One region of the Tuberibacillus sp. Marseille-P3662 genome, then DNA from elsewhere that is predicted to be linked to it. Evidence: riboswitches for the same ligand, from Rfam matches in the RefSeq annotation. Region 1 holds a riboswitch; each other region holds the start of a gene.
The links. A riboswitch is a leader RNA that binds a small molecule or an ion and turns the genes downstream of it on or off. The one in region 1 is predicted to bind lysine.
Positions count from the first base shown of each region.

Region 1 (6,864 bases):
GCAGTCCAGCAGCCGCTGAGGCCGCAACAACGTTATGCACACAAATCATATTACCGGCGGCACCACCCACCGCCTGTAAAGCAACAACGGTCTCAGGAGTGGCTCCAATTGAATCACCGACACCGAATTGGAAAAGGGAGAACATCATGTTACTGATGGTATTACTGCCGGCAACAAAGGCCCCGATAGCACCGATCGTTGGAGCAACAACGGGCCAGACATCCCCGACGAGGTTTGACATGCTCTCAGCCAATACTAGTGGCATGCTTGCAAAATCAGCCGCATTCACACCTGAATTAATAAAAATTTGTACCATTGGCACCGTAAAAATCAACGCCGCCATGGCACTGACAACTGTCTTAAACGAATCTTTAACGGCGCGCCCATATTCAGGGGCCTTCATGCGATGCAGGAAGACGACAATCAACGATACGATAACAAAAACAGTTCCCGGTACATACAACGGTTGAGTTGATACCGTCATCCCCGTGCCAAATAAATCTTCTAAGGAAATGACCCAGGATTTTAGCCAACCGTTAAACGGTAGTGAAGATATACGCGTTACAACTAATAACACTGCCACTAATAAATACGGCATCCAAGCCGACATCATGCCAATTTTTCGTACAGGCTGTCCATCCTCAGTAACCTTTAGATTCCCGATCCATTCAGGATCCCAATTTTTTCGGTCGTCAAAATCCCAAGTTTGTTTCGGCATGAAAAGTCCTTTTCTTGCGGCCGGTATAACAATTGCCAAACCAATTAATCCGCCTAACAAAGCTGGAAATTCAGGTCCGAGAATATTGGCCACTAATGCGTACGGCACTGAAAAGGCAAAACCCGTAAAGATAGCGAATTTCCACACCGCGAGTCCTTCTCTAGCTGATTTTTTTTTGCCAAAAAATCGCGTTAACATCGCTGACAAAAACAGTGGCATTAAAATGCCCACAATACCATGGAAAATAGCCACTTCACCGCCAATCCCGTCAATGAAGCCCATATAACTCGTCCCGACTTCAGCGACACGTTCCCCTACGATATCTGAACCTTTTAGCCCTGAGTTCACTCCCACTAATATGGGAGTGCCAATCGCTCCGAAAGATACAGGCGTAGATTCAAGGATTAAAGCCACCATAACGGCGCCCATAGCTGGAAAACCAATCCCCACAAGTAACGGACCAACGATTGTAGCGGGAGCTCCCCATCCAGCTGCCCCTTCTAAAAAAGATCCAAATAACCAACAGATGATAATCGCTTGGATTCTCCGATCAGGTGTTATCGCTGTAAAGCCCTTACGAATGGTGTGAATCGCACCACTTTCCTTCAACGTGTTCAACAACAAAATAGCTCCAAAAACAATCAAACCAACTTCAAGTGCCGTAAATAGACCCTTGATTGCAGCCGCCCCAATCTGATTAGTTGGCACTTGCCAAACCAAACCAGCTACGATAACGGTTACAACTAGTGCAACAGGCATGGCCCATTTTGCCGGCCATCGTAAAATAACTAAGAATACAAATACTGAGATAATGGGAATAAGAGCGATGAGTGACAACATCCCTATGCTCATCTAATTAATACCTCCTTCATATTAAGATATGTTCATCTGGTCATCTGATGACTTAACACCATCTAAGACCCATTGTATAAAAAGCGCTTACATAATACAAGTCAATAAAAATATTTTCTTGCTCTTGAATATTGCTACGCCAGAAGATTAAGAAATCTGAATCCGGATGGCTTCATATGGAAACCACCCCGGTCACAATGCTTAACTTTATATCTTGATTTTTCATACTGTATTTGCTGCATTAGGTAAATATTTTAAAAGAATGTTCTCAACCTCAGTCAGATGGGACATCATTAAAGTTTCAGCTTCATCCGGTTGTCCTTGTTTAATCGCCTCATAAATTTGTCTATGTTCTTCATAGAGCCGATCAAGCGTTGTTTCTTTAGAATAGAGCCAAACACGTCTTGTCTCACGCATCGCCGCAACCATCGTTTCTGAAACACTATCCATAAGGTCAACTAAAAACCGGTTCTCTGAGGCCCTTACGATGGCCATATGAAAGTCCAAATCCGCTTTTTCACCAAGTTCTTCATCACCGTTCGCGTGTTTCATCGCTTCTAATGCTGCAAAAATGGGCTTCAGATCGGCTTCTGTAGCATGTTCAGCCGCTAATGACACACTTCCTTTTTCAAGGATCTTTCTTACTTGCAGCAAATCTTTGACATCCTTTTTATTCATCAGCACAGCTGTTAAAACGGATGATGACAAGGTTTTTGGATCAAATTCACGAATATACGTCCCTTCGCCTTGATGCATCTTTAAAATGCCCATCGCCCGCAGCGCACTTAAAGCTTCACGGATTGCCGAGCGGCCAACATTGAAATTTTCCGCAAGCTGCTCAACAGAATCAAGTTTGGCACCTGGTGATAAATCGCCTCTTTTTATCATATCTAATAGTTCATCTGCGACTTCCTCGTAGATCTTTCGGGTCCGAATTTGCTTATATACCAATCGTTCCACCCCTATTTGTTACATACTACCCCTATTTTAGCGAAGCAACCCTAGAGCGGCAATAAATAAAAGCATCGGTGTTTTTAATAACTTTTCCTAAATCCCCAAAAAGATTTGAAGTGATGAGATTCATAAAAGGAATTTGAAGCCGTTGTTGCTGTTTACCGCTGTATCCACAATATCCCCTCATTCGCACAGTATTGGTTCAAGAGCACGCCCGGCTGATCCATTTATAATATAGTAATAATATGATGAGAAGTATAGGGTTAACAAAAACCGAATGCCACATGTTCCACCAACCGTAATGAAAGTACCCCCAGGGACTTGGTAACAGCGTGATACTTTCATAAGTGAGCAACGCAATTTCCCAAAGGATTAAGTAACGCACTTTTTTTAACACCGAGCTGTTAAAAGGAAACCCATTGATTATCATCATATTAACAGGCGGTAGCAGTGCTAAGTGTGCAGGAATTGCCCTCCAGTCAACCCCATTTGAGAAGTACCAGTAGCCATGGTATTTAACATCAACATAAATATCAAAACTTTGTTGAAGTGCAATTGTAAAAACCCAAATATGAGCAATTTGAATGGATGATAATCGTTTATTTGTTTTAAATGCAATGAAGTTAAAGACAAGTGTTGCGATGATTAATCCGATCATAATTTTACTCCTTTGTGAATACAATTCCCATTCCACAGATTACCCATACTCTCACGTGGTCTTCAAAAAAATGTAATATAAATTTTTGTTTAGGGTAAGTCCATTATCTATGGTAAAATAATCTAATTGATATTGTTTCGAAAGCGAGGGGTTTTGTGAACAAGGGATTGATTTACGGTCTGTTACTATGTTTGATGATGGTTTGGGGCTTTAACGTGATCGCCATTAAAGTTTTGGTTGATTATTTTTCACCAATAACTATACAGGCGTTTCGAATCTTAACTGCCGGAATCGTCGTTTTGGGTGTCCTTCTCGCGAAAAACGAGTTCAGAAAATTGAACAAAAAAGAAACTGGATATATTGCATTGATTGCCTTAACGGGTGTATTCGCCCATCATTCTCTTTTGGCGACTGGCCTCTCACAAACAACCGCATCTAATGGCGGGCTGATTTTAGGATTAGTACCGTTAACAACCTCTATATTTGCTATGTTGTTTCTCGGTGATCGGCTCACCCCTTTACGCTTGCTTGGTATTGTTCTGGGGTTTGTGGGCGTCGCCTTTGTCGTCCTTAATGGCAGCGGGGGAATTGGGAGTGCGTCACTAGGCGATCTATTCGTTCTTTTAGCTGTTTTGTCTCAGGCCACAAGTTTCGTTTTTATTAAGAAGGTCACACAAACACTGGACGCTCGTCTTATTACTGGCATAATGCTCGTAAGCGGATCGATCCTCCTCTTTCTCGTTGGCAGACAAATTGAGCCAGCAGGACTCGAGACGTTCGGTACAGCGCCTGGATGGATTTGGCTGATTTTTCTAGGTTCTGCTGTTCTAGCTACTGGGCTTGGTCACATGCTGTTTAATAACGCGATTCAACATCTTGGCGCTGGGGAAACAGCGATTTTCAATAATCTTGTCCCGTTCTTCTCACTCATTGGCTCCTACGTATTTTTAGGAGAAATCATTCACTTTGGTCAAATTTTTGGGTTCATTTTTATCATGGCAGGCGTCATTCTCGGAACTGGCGTTATTGAACACCGGAGACATTTTGAAGAAATCAACGCAAAGAAAATTAATCATCACTAAAAAGTAAAGGTGCCTGAAGAAAATATGGCAGGCACCTCTTGACCAGGCCAATTCCTCTTCCAACCATGTTATTCTCCACAAAAATCATTCCATTAGTTTAAAACAACTATTGCATTGCATTCAGCCTCAATGTTTGGTATATTGTAATTATAATTATATTCGCTTTACTTCAATATAAAGTTGAAGTGAGGATAGAGGTGCAAAGACCATCAGTAAGCTTCCTGAGGAGAATGAGCTCTGTTGACGGTTGCCGAAAGGGGGATTTGCCGAAGTGAGCAGATACTCATCATTCTGTTGCACTGGTTTTGCGTTGAACAAATGCAGAGCTGTCATATAGCGATTCTGGCTATATGGAGGGCTATCTCACGCATCATAACGGGAATTGACGATGATGCACCAACGGCCCTCGTTGGTGTTTTTTGTGGTTTTAAGTTATGATGAGATACCCTCTATTCATACTTACCGTCCCCCCAAGTCTGTGTGAGTAGTACCCGAATCCATGAATAGAGGTGGCAAGAATGAATTTTGGTAACGTTCTAACTGCCATGGTCACACCTTTTGACCAAGATGGCAACATCGATTACGGAAAAACTGAAAATCTGATCAACCATTTAATTGCCAATGGGACAGATGCGCTGGTTGTCGCTGGCACCACCGGCGAATCGCCAACGCTCTCGAAAGAAGAAAAACTTTCTTTATTACAGTTCGTCATGAAAACGGTGAAGAAACGTATTCCAGTGATTGCTGGTACAGGTTCTAACAACACTCAAGCTTCTATAGAGCTGACGAAGCAGGCTGAAACCATCGGGGTTGACGGCATTATGCTCGTCACACCCTATTACAACAAACCGTCTCAAGAAGGTATGTTCCAGCATTTTAAAACCGTTGCTGAAGCCACAACGCTGCCGGTGATGCTCTATAACATTCCTGGTCGGAGTGCTGTCGGCATGACCGCTGAGACAATCATCCGCCTATCGCAGATTAACAATATTGTCTCCGTTAAAGAGGCTAGCGGCGATCTTGATCAAATGACTAAGATTATTCATGAGACCGATGCCTCATTCACTCTATATAGCGGAGAGGACAGCCTGACACTTCCGACGCTTGCCATTGGCGGAGACGGTATCATCTCGGTGGCTTCACATGTTATCGGCAATGATATGCAGGAAATGGTTCGCAGCTATCTGCGTGGTGAACCGCAAAACGCGGCTGCCATCCACCAGAGCATACTGCCGATCATGAAGTCGCTATTTATGGCACCAAGTCCGGCCCCTGTTAAAGAAGCACTTAAACTTTCAGGTGTGGATGTTGGATCGGTTCGGCTGCCACTAATGCCATTAGATCAAGAAGAAAAACAATCACTTGAGCACACGTTGCATTTCGTTACCCATAACGTGGCAGGTTAACCATTATAGTGATTCTATACAGCACGATTTATAAAAAAAGCTGGCCCGTGAGCCAGCTTTTTTTGTGCATGAAATGATACGATTGTCGGTTCTAAAATGGGAACGGTCCAAAGGCATCCAAAAATTGGCTGATCAAGGACGCTTTGGATGGCGCTACAACGTAGACAGCTACACCGAGGGCATTAAATTCATCAATGCGCTCACGCAACTGCGTGAGATAAGCTCGACACACTGGTCAACCAAGATGGCGAACGAAAACCACCATTGTCATTTGTCCATGATGAGTCATCTCTTCAAGCGTGATCATAGCATCTTGTTGAGTTTCAAATTGGACTGCCATTAGACTCCCTCCCATTCACAAAACGATATTTATTGAACCTGCAGAACGATTTTTCCTGCATTCTTGTTCTGTTCCATGTATTGATGGGCTTCGTTGACCTCTTTCCAGCTCCAAACCGAATCAATCACAGGCTGCAAACGACCTTGATTAAATAGCGGCAATGCAAATTCAGAAAAGCGTCGGGTGAGATCAATCTTTTGTTCAACTGTTCTCGATCGAAGAGCGGTTCCAATCACTTGGATTCTTTTAAAAAGCAATTGACTTAAATCGACATCGCTAACTTTGGCACCGCCCATGACACCGATCAAAACCAACCTTCCGTCAACGCCAAGTGACCGGATATTTTGTTCCCAGTACGGAGCACCAATGAAATCAAGAATGAGATTAACACCTGTTCCATGGGTTGCCTCTTTCACCTTTGATTCAAACGGTCCTGCTTTATAATCAATCGCTGTTTCAGCACCAAGCGATAGACAAAAATCCCTTTTTTCATCTGTTCCTGCAGTCACAATGGATCTCGCTCCAGCTTCACGAGCCAGTTGAATAGCTGCGGTACCAACGCCGCTGGCACCAGCATGAATTAACACGCTTTGGTTTTTGCCTAAGCCGCCCAGTTGGAACATATTTAAATAAGCGGTCAAAAACACTTCTGGAATCGCCGCTGCTTCCTCAAAGGAAAGTGAATCTGGTATGGGCATCGCCATATCCGCAGGAATCGTCACATATTCGGCGTAACCGCCACCGGGCAGCAACCCAAATACCCGATCACCTTTTCTCCAACCTTGGACATTTTCACCAGTCTCTTCAATGACACCGCTCATCTCAAGGCCCAGGATCGGTGATGCTCCTTTTGG
Region 1 is NZ_FXBS01000006.1:1,598,874-1,605,737, forward strand. It holds gene B9Y89_RS16635 (L-lactate permease) at 1-1,570, opposite strand, end outside; gene B9Y89_RS16640 (FadR/GntR family transcriptional regulator) at 1,793-2,521, opposite strand; gene B9Y89_RS16645 (hypothetical protein) at 2,727-3,182, opposite strand; gene B9Y89_RS16650 (DMT family transporter) at 3,338-4,264, shown strand; lysine riboswitch at 4,449-4,633, shown strand; gene dapA (4-hydroxy-tetrahydrodipicolinate synthase) at 4,783-5,670, shown strand; gene B9Y89_RS16665 (NAD(P)H-quinone oxidoreductase) at 6,040-6,864, opposite strand, start outside.

Region 2 (6,864 bases), 1.2 Mb from region 1:
GATCCGGTCAAATCGGGCCGCGCCTAGCTGAGAATCTAGGCATCGCACACGTATCGACCATTGTTAATCTTGAGACTGATGGTCAAACAGCAACCGTTGAACGTGATGTTGAAGGAGATGCTGAAATCATCGAAGTAGACCTTCCTCTTGTATTAACTGCTCAACAAGGATTAAATGAACCGCGCTATCCATCCTTGCCTGGTATTATGAAGGCAAAGAAAAAACCACTGGAAAATTTGGAATTAGATGACTTGGATTTAGATGAAGATGATGTTGAAGGAAAGACAAAAACCATTGAGGTGTTTTTACCTCCGGAAAAGACAGCTGGACGTGTGCTTGAAGGTGAGGTTGAGGACCAAGCAAAAGAACTTGTTCAACTTTTAAGAACGGAAGCTAAAGTCATATAACAGGAATACCTGTACGTCACAATGTAGTAAAAATGATTATAGAGGGAGGACGATGAACATGACACGAAAAACGCTCGTATTAGCAGAAGTCCGTGACGGCCAAGTGAGACAAGTCTCTTTTGAAGCAATTGCTGCTGCGAAACAAATTGCTGGCAATGGTGAAGTTGTTGCTGCGGTTTGTAGTGATGCCGCAAGAGAATTAGCCCCTATATTAGGGCATTATGGTGCGGATCGGGTTCTGACTGTTGAAGATGATGAATTGAAATATTATACACCAGATGCTTATAAGCAAGCCCTTAGTCAACTTATCGCAGCCGAAGCGCCTGAGGCCATTGTTATCGGGCATACAGCGATGGGGAAAGACTTATCAGCAGGACTGGCAGCGCGACTGAACGCGGCATTGATTTCTGATGTAACCAGCATTGATAGCGCGGAAGATCTTGTCTTCACGAGACCGATATATTCAGGAAAAGCGTTCGAGAAGAAAACCTTTAAAGATGATTTTACATTTATTACAATCCGTCCTAATAATATTGGTAGTCTTGAGAAAGATGAATCCCGAGACGTGTCCATTGAAGCGTTTGATGTTGCGATTTCAGACCTTCGAACAACGATTAAAGATATTGTTAAGAAGACATCCTCAGGTGTCGATTTATCTGAAGCTAAAGTCATTGTTTCCGGTGGCCGTGGCGTTAAAAGTGAAGAAGGATTCGAGCCTCTAGAAGAGCTTGCGGGTATTCTAGGAGGTGCGGTCGGGGCTTCCAGAGGGGCTTGCGATGCTCAGTATTGTGATTACTCATTACAAATTGGTCAAACTGGAAAAGTCGTCACACCCGATTTATATATTGCATGTGGTATATCGGGGGCGATTCAACATCTCGCAGGGATGTCTAATTCCAAAATTATTGTTGCTATAAATAAGGATCCAGAGGCGAACATCTTTAACGTCGCTGATTACGGTATTGTTGGTGATCTGTTCGAAGTGGTTCCGTTGTTGACCCAATATTTCAAAGAAGTCCTCCAAGAAGCTTAATCTTAGTGTAAGTTGAGTTGATAGCATAACCTATAAGATGATGATATACTTCTTAACGAATTAGATATTGCTTTTTTAAAGGAGGCAAATTCATGGCAATTGTTACTGTCGATGATCAAAACTTCGCTGAAGCAACTTCAAGTGATGTCGTTCTAGCTGATTTTTGGGCACCGTGGTGTGGACCTTGTAAGATGGTTGCACCAGTATTGGAAGAAATCAGTGAGGAAATGGGCGATAAGGTTAAAATTGCTAAATTGAACGTTGATGAAAACCAAGAAACGGCGAGTCAATACGGTGTTATGAGCATTCCAACGCTCATCTTGTTTAAAGACGGTGAAGTCGCTGATAAAGTTGTTGGTTTCCAGCCAAAAGAAAAATTAGTTGAACTTATCGAGAACCATCAATAATCTATTGTTTGAAAAGCTTGGGACCTTAGGGTTTCAAGCTTTTTTTGGTGAATAGCGTCAATATTTCTCGGGAAATGCTGAAATTGTTAAAGACTCGTTCTTTATATGTTATGATTTATAACGATAAGCTTAAAAAGAAGGAAATGAACGTCCATGAATCCAATCAAAGCAAAATTATCACTGCTTCCTAATAAGCCGGGTTGTTATCTCATGAAGGATCGCTTTGAACAAGTGATTTATGTAGGCAAAGCCATGAAATTAAACAATCGTGTTCGTTCCTACTTTACGGGTAGCCATGATACAAAAACGCAGAGGCTCGTTAGTGACATCGTTGACTTTGAATACATTGTGACGTCATCAAATATTGAAGCTCTTATACTCGAAATGAATTTAATTAAAGAACACGAGCCGAAATATAATGTTCTCTTAAAGGATGACAAAAGTTATCCATATATAAAATTGACTAATGAACGTCATCCACGGTTAATCATCACTCGAAACGTTAAAAAAAATAGCGGTCGTTACTTTGGCCCTTATCCTAATGTGACCGCGGCGCAGCAAACGAAGAAACTTTTGGATCGGTTATATCCGTTGCGTAAGTGCCGGACGCTGCCTGATCGTGTATGTTTGTATTACCATATTGGGCAATGTATGGCTCCTTGTGTGTTTGATGTTCCTAAAGAAACGTACGAGGATATGACTCAAGATATCATTCGGTTCTTAAATGGAGGCCATCAAGATATAAAAAAAGATTTATATAAGAAGATGGAAGATGCTTCTACGAACTTGAATTTTGAGCGAGCTAAAGAGCTCCGAGATCAAATTCAACATATAGAGACCGTGATGGAAAAGCAAAAAATGATGTTTAAAGATTATCAGGATCGTGATGTTTTCAGTTATGCTTATGACAAAGGTTGGATGTGTGTTCAAGTCTTTTTTGTTCGTCAGGGTAAGTTAATTGAAAGAGATGTGTCGACTTTCCCGTTTTACCAAACGCCTGAGGAAGACCTAATGACTTTTATCGGACAGTTTTATATGCATCAGAATCATCTTAAACCGAAAGAAATTCTTGTACCAGCCAATATTGATGCAGCTGGGCTGGAACAAATGTTAGAAGTCAGAGTCCACCAGCCGCAAAAAGGCCGCAAAAAAGAACTCGTCGATTTGGCTGAGCAAAATGCCAAAATTGCTTTGGATGAAAAATTCGCCTTGATTGAAAAAGAACAAGAACGGACAATCCACGCGGTAGAACAATTAGGAGATTATTTAAATATTCCTGCACCTAGAAGGATTGAAACCTTCGATAATTCTAATATTCAAGGTGTTAACCCAGTCTCCGCCATGGTCGTCTTTGAGGATGGTAAGCCGAATAAGAAACTTTATAGAAAATATAAAATTAAGACCGTGGAAGGTCCCGATGATTATGCGACAATGAAAGAAGTCATCAGACGGCGCTATTCAAGGTTGCTTAAAGAGAATGCCGCACTACCTGACATGATTTTAGTGGATGGTGGTAAAGGGCAATTGTCGGCAGCTCAAGATGTTTTAAAGAATGAACTTGGTCTTACAATATTGGTGTGCGGTTTGGTCAAGGATGACAAGCACAAAACGTCTGATCTTCTATTAGGGGATCCGCCTGAAATAGTTAAACTTCCTAGAAACGGGCAGGCTTTTTATTTATTACAACGGATTCAAGATGAAGTCCACAGGTTTGCTATTTCTTTTCACCGTCAAATCAGAGATCAAAGTATGTCAAAGTCCATTCTTGATGATGTCCCGGGAATCGGTCCTAAGCGAAAACAGACGTTATTAAAAACATTTGGCTCTGTTAAAAAAATGAAGGAAGCATCACTTCAGGAATTAATCCATGCGGGATTGCCAAAAAATACGGCTGAAGGTTTACAGAAATATTTTTCAGAAAATGATTAGTAGCCTTGTGTCAGAGATGGTCTTTTGTTATAATTCTCATAATTTAATAGTTGATATCAACAAAGGTAGAGGCGCAAACTTCATCAGTAGCTGTTTTAGGAAACCCAAGTTCCGATGACCAGCAGTGAAAGGGTTGTTTGCCGAAGCCGATGACGTGCTCGGATCACTCATCTAAGCTGGCCTTGTGCTAAAGAAGTACAGGGCTGTCACACATAGTGTGGAGAACTATCTTTCCTGTCTGTTATGGAAACAGTCATAACAACGGTGAAGATAATTCTTCACCGTTGTTTTATTAGGATGACGATTCTAGATTGACTTATCATTAACAAAGTGAAAAGAGGTTTTGGCATGTCGACGACAGTCATGAAATTTGGGGGCACTTCGGTGGGGAGCGTGGATAAGATCAGACACGTTGCTCAGCGGATTGTCCAGCTTATCGAAGCGGGAGACCGCGTAGTAACCGTTGTGTCAGCGATGGGGAAAACAACGGACAATCTTGTGGAAATGGCTGACCAAATCACACAACAACCTGATAAGCGTGAAATGGATATGTTGCTATCGACGGGTGAGCAACAAACGATCGCCTTATTATCAATGTGTTTACGAGATATGGGCTATTCTGCAATTTCATTAACAGGTTGGCAAGCAGGGATCACGACTGAAGCGATGCATGGAAATGCACGCATTGAAGATATACGAGCGGATGCCATTGAACATCACCTTGATGAAGGTAAAGTTGTTATTGTTGCTGGATTCCAAGGGATGACAAGTGACGGGCAAATTACGACATTGGGTAGAGGGGGATCAGATACGACGGCCGTTGCGGTTGCAGCCGCCATTCAAGCGGATCGTTGTGATATTTGCACCGATGTGCCGGGCGTCTTTACAACAGATCCTAGGTATGTTGATCAAGCTACGAAATTAGATGAAATCACTTACGATGAAATGCTAGAGCTGGCTAATTTAGGTGCCGGCGTTTTGCATCCGAGGTCAGTTGAAAATGCCAAAACATTTCAGGTCCCTTTGATGGTGCGCTCAAGTTTTAGCGAGGAAGAGGGAACAATGATTAAGGAGAGGATCATGATGGAAAAGGCACCAAGTGTTCGCGGTTTGGCGTTTCAAAAAGATGTTACCAAATTGACGATTATAGGTTTACCAGCTGGTTACACTGCGTTATCTGAAGTCTTTACGACGTTGGCCAATCAAGGGATTGATGTGGATATTATTATTCAAAATGCAGGTGACGAAGCTAAAGGAGCCCTATCATTTACTATCAATACAGAAGAATTGGAAATCGCGTTTGCTGCTCTTGAAAACAAGGTTGATGCCATCCAGTATCAAAAAATAGATGTAGAATCCGGACTTGTTAAAGTTTCTATTGTGGGATCAGGCATGGTTTCAAATCCTGGTGTGGCTGCGCAAATGTTTAGTGCATTGTCTGAAAATCAGGTTCCCGTGAAAATGGTCAGTACGTCCGATATTAAGATATCTACGGTTGTTGATGCACAATATCTACAAGAATCCTTGAATATTTTGCATGAGACATTCCAATTATCTGAAAATACAGCAGAGGCCGTCATAAAATAAGAGCGGATTATGAATCATCCGCTCTACTTAATTACGGTATCCTTGGAATCCCATTTGATTTGTAATAAAACCTTGGGAATCTTCCCTTTGTTAAAATCGTAATGGCATTCAGTTATACATTGCTTATGTTCTTGAAACTGTTGAGCTAAAAAACCCGCTTCAAGGGCAAAACTTACATTGTTATAGAATTCTATCCGTTTTTGTATAAGTTCGGAAGCCAATTCATAGGTGGCCTCGTTTTTGTTTTGTTTTTGTAGAACCAAAGTCCCGAAAGCCAGATCGCTAAACAACGAAGGGAGTTCTTCAATTGATTTCACTGGGTGTCGGCTGGCAAGTTTTCGTCCGGCCCAGTATAGAATTTCATTAGTATCATTTCCGAGTAAATCAGGGATAAGTTCACTTCGCAAAAACTCGTAGCCTAATGCTGGTACTGTGAGCGGCTGGTGTTGATTATCAGGTGAATCCACGATCTCATCGACTCCTTTTCGGATTCCATTATACCTTTTTATATTCTATGGAGCCATAATGAATTTTCACAAAGAAGATTTGCGCTATCTTGACTGGAAATTTATACAGGAGTACAATATAAAATGTTACATATGATAATTTTTAAATCTAGCGTATATGGTACCTTCCAAATGCGGAAATTGTGAAAGAAGGGGGAATTATAATGGCTCAAAGAAGGGATTTTGTTAATCGTCGAATACACTCCTTATTGGGAGTTATTCCGATCGGGATATTTCTAATCGTACACCTTACAGTCAACTACTTTGCGGTTAGGGGACCTGAGGCATTTAATGAAGCATCACGTTTTATGGAAGAATTACCTTATTTGATTTTCTTGGAAATCGTTATCATTTACCTGCCAATTTTGTTTCATGCCATTTATGGAATTTATATTGCTTTCCAGGCAAAAACAAACTTGAATAATTATGGTTATTTCCGCAACTGGTTGTTCTTCATACAACGTTGGACAGGCCTGTTCCTAGTGATTTTTCTTGCTTGGCACATCTGGGAGACAAGAATTGCTCATGCGCTAGGTGATTCACTTAATTTTGAGATGATGCAGGATATTCTTGACAATCCATTTATGATTGTGTTTTATGTCGTTGGTGTTTTAGCAACTGTCTTTCACTTTTCCAACGGATTATGGTCATTCCTCGTTACATGGGGCGTTGTTGTCACACCAAAGTCGCAAAAAATAACTACATATGTGACCATCATTATTTTTGTTTTATTATCCATTGTTGGATTACGAGCTATCTTCGCATTCGTTTAATCCAAGAAATAGCTATGAAGTAGGGAGTGTGCCAGTATGAGTGACAAAAGGATAATTATAGTCGGTGGCGGACTGGCCGGACTGATGGCCACCATTAAAGCTGCTGAAGCCGGGATAACGGTTGATTTATTTTCATTAGTTCCTGTTAAACGCTCTCATTCAGTTTGTGCACAAGGCGGTATTAATGGTGCTGTTAATACCAAAGGCGAAGGAGATTCACCT
Region 2 is NZ_FXBS01000006.1:405,014-411,877, forward strand. It holds gene B9Y89_RS10475 (electron transfer flavoprotein subunit beta/FixA family protein) at 1-407, shown strand, start outside; gene B9Y89_RS10480 (electron transfer flavoprotein subunit alpha/FixB family protein) at 466-1,440, shown strand; gene trxA (thioredoxin) at 1,533-1,847, shown strand; gene uvrC (excinuclease ABC subunit UvrC) at 2,001-3,776, shown strand; lysine riboswitch at 3,835-4,012, shown strand; gene B9Y89_RS10495 (aspartate kinase) at 4,125-5,363, shown strand; gene B9Y89_RS10500 (DUF2507 domain-containing protein) at 5,387-5,830, opposite strand; gene B9Y89_RS10505 (succinate dehydrogenase cytochrome b558 subunit) at 6,034-6,642, shown strand; gene sdhA (succinate dehydrogenase flavoprotein subunit) at 6,679-6,864, shown strand, end outside.
Region 2: another riboswitch for lysine. It lies ahead of B9Y89_RS10495 (aspartate kinase); the one in region 1 lies ahead of dapA (4-hydroxy-tetrahydrodipicolinate synthase).

Region 3 (6,864 bases), 160 kb from region 1:
TCGCTATAGTTTTGAACTCATTCATTTTATTTTACCGGAATTAGAACAGTGCTTTGATGTCACGATACCAGAGGATGAAGCTGCGTACCTGTCCTTGCATATTCAGGCGGCGCTGGAAAGGATAAGTGAACATGATCAGCGCTATCGGGCACTTATTGCCTGTTCAACAGGCATGGGGACGTCGAACCTGATTCAGGCCAAGCTCAACAGGTCGTTTCCGCAAATTGACGTCATTGATACGGTGAGCGTCAATGATATCACACGAACCGTTCATTATAGTCGACCTGATTTTGTGATTAGTACCGTGCCGGTTGAACTTCAAAACTATCCTGTCGTGACGATTACACCTGTTCTGTCTGAAACGGATCAAAATAAAATATCCCGGTTCCTCACTGGTCCTTTAGAACAGGGATCGCAGCCGACACCCCGTTATCACGTTATAGGCCGCTTACTGAATAAAGATTTAATCTTTATTCATCCTAAAACTGAGCATCGCTTCGCTCTTATTGAAGCAATGGGGCATGCCTTGTATCAAGGGGGCTATGTCAGTCAAAATTATTCAGAAAGCGCTGTGAAACGGGATTACCGGGCTGATACGGCGTTATCCAATGGTCTGGCGATTCCGCACGGTTCACCGTCGTTTATCTATGAAACCGCTATTGCACTGGCTGTCCTCGATGAGCCGATGCCTTGGGGAGAATCACAAGTCCAGATTGTTTTGATATTAGCCTTGGGGGATATGGGTAAAGAGGAAACAGAGGTTTTATTTAAGGAATTGGCAGCGCTGGAAGACGATCTGCCATTGCTTGAAACACTAAAGACACAAACGGACCCGAATGCGGTTCTGAAACAATTTAAATCTTAATCTTAGTATGTTAAGGGGGGACACCAATGAAACTGTTAGGGATTACATCATGTCCTAATGGGATTGCCCATACTTATATGGCGGCGGAAAACTTACAAAAAGCCGCAGAAGAACTTGATGTAGACATGAAAGTCGAGACACAAGGGTCTATTGGTTCCGAAAACGAGTTGACTGAAGAGGACATTCGTGAAGCCGATGGGATTATTATAGCGGCAGATAAACAAATTGATAAGCAAAGGTTTGAAGGCAAAAAGTTAATCGAAGTCGCCGTTTCCGATGGTATCCGCCGGCCGAAGGAACTAGTACAGGCTTTCGAAAACGGTGATGTTGATGTATATGGTGATGCCAAAGATGAAGGTGAACCATCGACGTCCACTGCTGAAACTACAAAGGAAAGAAAACAAAATCCCATTTACCGTCATCTAATGAATGGGGTTTCCTACATGATTCCATTTGTCGTGGTTGGAGGACTACTCATAGCATTATCAATTGGTTTCGGTGGAACACCAACGGAAAACGGTTTTAAAATTCCCGAAGATTCGATATGGCATGCGATCAATGACATCGGCAGTGCCGCTTTTAGCTTTATGGTACCGATTCTGGCTGGCTTTATCGCATTGAGTATTGCCGATCGCCCTGGATTAGCGCCAGGTATGGTCGGCGGTTATATTGCTGCACATGGTGGTTTATATGGTAGTGAAGCAGGTGCGGGTTTCTTAGGAGGTATTATCGCTGGTTTCCTAGCTGGTTATATAGCTAAATGGATAAAATCGGTTAAAGTTCCGGAAATGATTCAACCGATTATGCCGATTTTAATTATACCGTTATTAACCTCCGTTCTAGTCGGCATTATTTTTATTTTTGTTCTCGGAACACCGATTGCTAATATTATGTCTGGCTTAGAATCCTGGTTAAACGGCATGCAAGGGAGCAGTAAAATCATACTGGGACTTATTCTTGGAGGCATGGTCGCTGTGGATATGGGAGGGCCCTTTAATAAAGTTGCCTTCTTGTTTGGTGCGGCCATGATTGGTGCCGGTAATCCGATGATCATGGGGGCTGTTGCTGCGGCGATACCGGTTCCACCACTTGGTATGGGACTTGCCAGCGTACTAAATAATCGTAAATATTATGGTGAGGAACAAGAAACGGGTAAAGCCGCTTTAGCGATGGGGCTCGTTGGTATTACTGAAGGCGCGATTCCCTTTGCAGCACGAGATCCATTTCGTGTGATTCCAAGTATTGTCGTTGGTTCGATGGTTGCCGGGGCAATGGCCATGGTCGGTAATGTGACTGATAGTGTGCCACATGGCGGTCCAATTGTCGCCGTATTTCAGGCTGTTGACCACGTGTTAATGTTCTTTGTCGCCATCATTGTCGGTGTAATCATTACAGCACTACTAGCCAACATCCTTAAGAAAAATGTTGAACAAGAAGTATCATAATCAGAAAGGATTGATGATTGATGAAAATCACATCACTTATGACAGAAGATATTATTAATCTCGATTTACAAGGACAATCTCAAGATGCCGTCATGGATGAAATGGTGGACATGCTTGCTGAGGCGGGTCATTTATCTCAAAAGGAAGCATTTAAGCAGGCTTTATATGATCGTGAACAAGAAAGCAGTACCGGCATCGGTTTCAGCATCGCGATTCCGCATGGCAAATCAGCGGCTGTTGAAAGCCCGCGTGTTGCCTTTGGTTTACATCAACAAGGTGTTGATTGGAACAGCATGGATGGAACTGATGCACATCTCATTTTCATGATCGCTGTTCCGTCGGAAAATGCTGGAGACGAGCATTTGAAAATTTTACAGCAGCTTTCTCGCAAACTTATGGACGGTGAATTTCGTGAATCATTGAAAAACGTGAAGTCAAAAGAAGCTGTGCTCAAGTTAGTGGAGGAAATTGGTTAATCAGGTGTTAATCCTAGGAACAATGCGCTGCCGGGATTAAAATATAATTATAAAATAAAAAAACATTGCATATGATTTAATGTTTTAATATAATACAGTTTGTCACAATCATATAATAAAGTATTGTATCAAACATCTGATAGGTTTGGGGTGCGAAAATCATCAGTACATGACGGAAGGTTGACCACCGTTGATCGTTATGGAAAGGGGATTTCGCCGAAGCTTGGGAAGCGTCGTCATCTTCTAAGCTGGAGTCGTACCTGAAAAAGTGCGGCGCTGTCACGGCTGGGGGAGTTTTGTCCCTAGGTGGAGCACTTACGTTCAGATGGGAGCAACCGATATATCAGGCAATGATAGGTGTTCTCGTCTATCATTGTCTTTTTTTATGGTTTAAAAAAGAGAGATCATGGATGATTGTGCGTTAAAATGGAGAAAAACATATGATAAAGGAGGGGACATATCATGTTTCAATTCCTGGGGGATATCGAATATGCCAATACCGTTTATTCGTTGATTCCGCCACTATTAGCAATTCTAATGGTGATTCTAACTCGTCGCGTCATTTTGTCCTTAGGTGTCGGTATTGTTGTCGGGGCGATGATGTTAAATCAATTTAATGTTCCCGGTGGTCTGGCAAAAATCTTTAATACGGTCCGTGACATTTTTGTTACTTCGAATGAATCCAATTGGCATTTTAACACTTGGAATATTTTTATTCTGCTATTTTTAGTCATATTAGGCATTATGACGGCCTTGATTTCGATGGCCGGGGGAACAAGAGCCTTTGGTGATTGGGCAATTAAACGAGTGAAGACACGGAAGGGCGCACAACTATTAACAGTGGTATTAGGTATTATCGTTTTTATTGATGATTATTTTAATTCACTCGCTGTTGGCCAAGTGAGTCGTCCCTTGACAGATCGTCACCGAATGTCTCGTGCGAAATTGGCCTATTTTCTCGATTCGACGGCTGCGCCCGTTTGTGTTATTTCCCCGGTGTCGAGTTGGGGGGCTTACATCATTGGGTTAATCGGAACTGTGCTCACGGCGCATCAGGTGACCGATTACAGTGCCTTTACTGGTTTCTTATATATCATTCCCATGAATCTATATGCGGTGCTCGCTATTTTGCTTGTGATTGCCACGGCTTGGTTGAATATTAGCTTTGGAAAGATGAGGAAATTGGAAGATAAAGCCATGACAAGTGGAGACGTGCTTGGTGATGATCGCCATGTTCCCGGACAACAATCCGACTTGCCGGAAAGCGATAAAGGAAATATAGGTGACCTCATCTGGCCCATCGTTGCCCTTGTCATCGGTACAGTCGGTGCCATGATCTATACCGGCTATCAAGTTGTTGCTGCTGCTGGTGATTCTGTGAATGTGCTTAGTATTTTCGAAAATACTGCTGTGGCCAAGTCACTTATTTATGGTGGCCTTTTTGGCCTTATTGTAACGGTCATCTTATTTTTACCAAAAGGATATTCCTTTAGAATGTTCTGGATGGGTGTTAAAAGTGGCATTCAATCAATGCTACCAGCCATTTATATTTTAATCACAGCTTGGACGATTAACACGATCATTAGCGAACTACAAACGGGTCAATATCTTGCTGGACTCGTCCATGACTTGAACCTTCCCATTGGTTTCTTGCCGGCGTTGTTATTTATTCTTTCGGCTTTCATGGCGTTCTCAACAGGGACATCATGGGGCACATTTGGTCTAATGCTGCCCATTGCAGGACAAATTGCAGCCACGATTGACGTGACTTATATGTTACCGATGCTTGCTGCTGTTCTTTCAGGTTCCGTATTAGGTGATCATTGTTCACCGATTTCTGATACGACGATTTTGTCGTCGACAGGGGCAGGCTGTAATCATATTGATCATGTCTTAACACAATTACCTTACGCGATTGTTGCTGGCATTATCAGTGTGATCGGCTATCTCGTCCTTGGTTTTACGGGAAGTGCAACGATCGGTTTCATTGTATCGATCGTCCTATTCATCGGGGTTGTCTGGTATTTGAAAGGCACTTATGGCGGGCATGAACCCGATCAAACTTAAAACGAATAAAAATCCGGTCTTTACGTTAACATGAAGGCCGGTTATTTTTTCGTCATTATTAGATCCATTCCGTCAAAATTGTTGATTGTGTTCCGAAAACTGTGATGATTAGCATTGTTTGTATTATTTTCCTAGACTTTAAGCTGGTGACTATGGTATTATTTTGTTAAAAATAGAAATAATTTTTTCACAAGGAGATTGATAGAGGTGAAATCGACAGGTATTGTACGTAAAGTGGACGAACTAGGGCGAATTGTCATTCCGAAAGAATTGCGCTCCATGTTAGACATTGACACCAAAGATCCGCTGGAGATTTTTATTGATGGGGAAAAAGTTATTTTGAAAAAATACCACCCTGCCATGGCTTGCCAGGTCACGGGCGAAGTAACCTCTGATAATTTCACCGTTGCAGATGGTAAAGTGGCATTAAGTCCTGAAGGTGCCAAACGATTAAAAGACGAAATTGAAAGTTATTTCGTCAAATAACGGTGCATCTACGTTAAATCTAAATGGTAGAGGCAAGGCAGGAATTCATTTCTTGCCTTTTTTTTGTGAACTAGCATAAAGAAACGTCCGAAGAGCATAGGGCTCTCCGGACGTTCATTATTTTTTAAAGACATGATTGCCGATAACAGTTGTTGTTGTTAATCCTTCTAGGAATTGACTATCCGCTAGGTCTGGATTGTAAAAGAATAGGGAACCCTTGCCTGATCCTCGCTTAGCAATGGCCTGATCAACAGCTTTATAATCATCGTCTGACGGGTCGGCCTGAGCTAGAGTGCCATTGGCCACGGGTGTGAATTGGTGGTCTTGGTAGATAACATCATGGATGTTGTCAGGGAACTCATTTGAGCTGACACGGTTAAGAACAACTGCCGCGACACTGACTTTTCCTTTAAAGGGTTCCCCGCGAGCTTCGGCATGAACTAATTTAGCCAATAATCGATGTTCCTCTTCTGAGATGGCATACAATTGAATGTTTTGCCCCGGATAAATAAGATTCGGGTTCTTGATTTGTGGATTTATATTAAGCAGCTTGTCCACTGATAAGTGATGATCTTGGGCAATTTCCCAAAGCGTGTCATTCCCTTTTACCGTATAGGCCATGGTTTGCATCGGGATTATTAGCAAAGTAATAGCCACAATGATTGCAAAGATTTTTTTCATCTATTATCACCTCTGGCAACAAATATTCTAATAAATATCTGATTTATTGGGGTTTTAATATTTTTGTTATTGGGTCATAGCTGAAAGTTAATCTTTTTAAAGAATTTGTAATCAGTTTGGGCTGAAAATAGAAGGGATAGGAATGTTGCTCCTAGTTATGGTAGGGTTTCACAGACTTGACCATCGCCATCATGGTCAAGTTGATGCGGATCTTTTTCAGGACCGCCTGCCGCAGTAAAAAAAGTCTGGGCATCGGCATGCGTCGCAAAATCATCACAGTTACGGTCAGGTCCGTTGAATTGATCGGCAGATGAGCTTGGTCGTTGTGACCCCTCACTGGCTTGGTCTGGCTGCTTGGAGGCGGGAACGACGTCTTCGTGAAAACCGTCATCCTGTACATAGTGATTGAAGCGCCATATGCCGCGGTTGTTATTTTTAGCTTTGGTTTCAGTACGTTGGAAACGATCGAGGTATTTCGTATTTGGTGGATAGACGTAGGCGACGCGAGCAAGACCTTTCTTAAGTAATTGCTCGTTAAGCATGCAACCATTGACATAGATGTAGGCCAAAAGCCGATGGTACTTATCCCACTTGTCTTCACCGATTTCTAATTGGACCGTTTGACCTTCTACGAGGGATTTTGTGAATTGGGCAGCTTCAGGTCCATAAGGCTGAACAGGTTCATCAGGGTGGTGTGTTTCGGGCGTATCCACTAATAACAGGCGAACCGAGATTTGATCACCATTCCATTTGACCTTGACGGTATCGCCGTCAACCGCCTTGATGACCTTGGCCTGTATGGTTTGTTGATGATCTAGGGATGAGGTTGTACAACCGGCTATAG
Region 3 is NZ_FXBS01000006.1:1,436,219-1,443,082, reverse strand. It holds gene B9Y89_RS15915 (BglG family transcription antiterminator) at 1-865, shown strand, start outside; gene B9Y89_RS15910 (PTS fructose transporter subunit IIC) at 892-2,310, shown strand; gene B9Y89_RS19665 (PTS sugar transporter subunit IIA) at 2,331-2,786, shown strand; lysine riboswitch at 2,924-3,111, shown strand; gene B9Y89_RS15905 (Na+/H+ antiporter NhaC family protein) at 3,249-4,853, shown strand; gene B9Y89_RS15900 (AbrB/MazE/SpoVT family DNA-binding domain-containing protein) at 5,061-5,339, shown strand; gene B9Y89_RS15895 (cell wall hydrolase) at 5,457-6,020, opposite strand; gene B9Y89_RS15890 (thermonuclease family protein) at 6,176-6,864, opposite strand, start outside.
Region 3: another riboswitch for lysine. It lies ahead of B9Y89_RS15905 (Na+/H+ antiporter NhaC family protein); the one in region 1 lies ahead of dapA (4-hydroxy-tetrahydrodipicolinate synthase).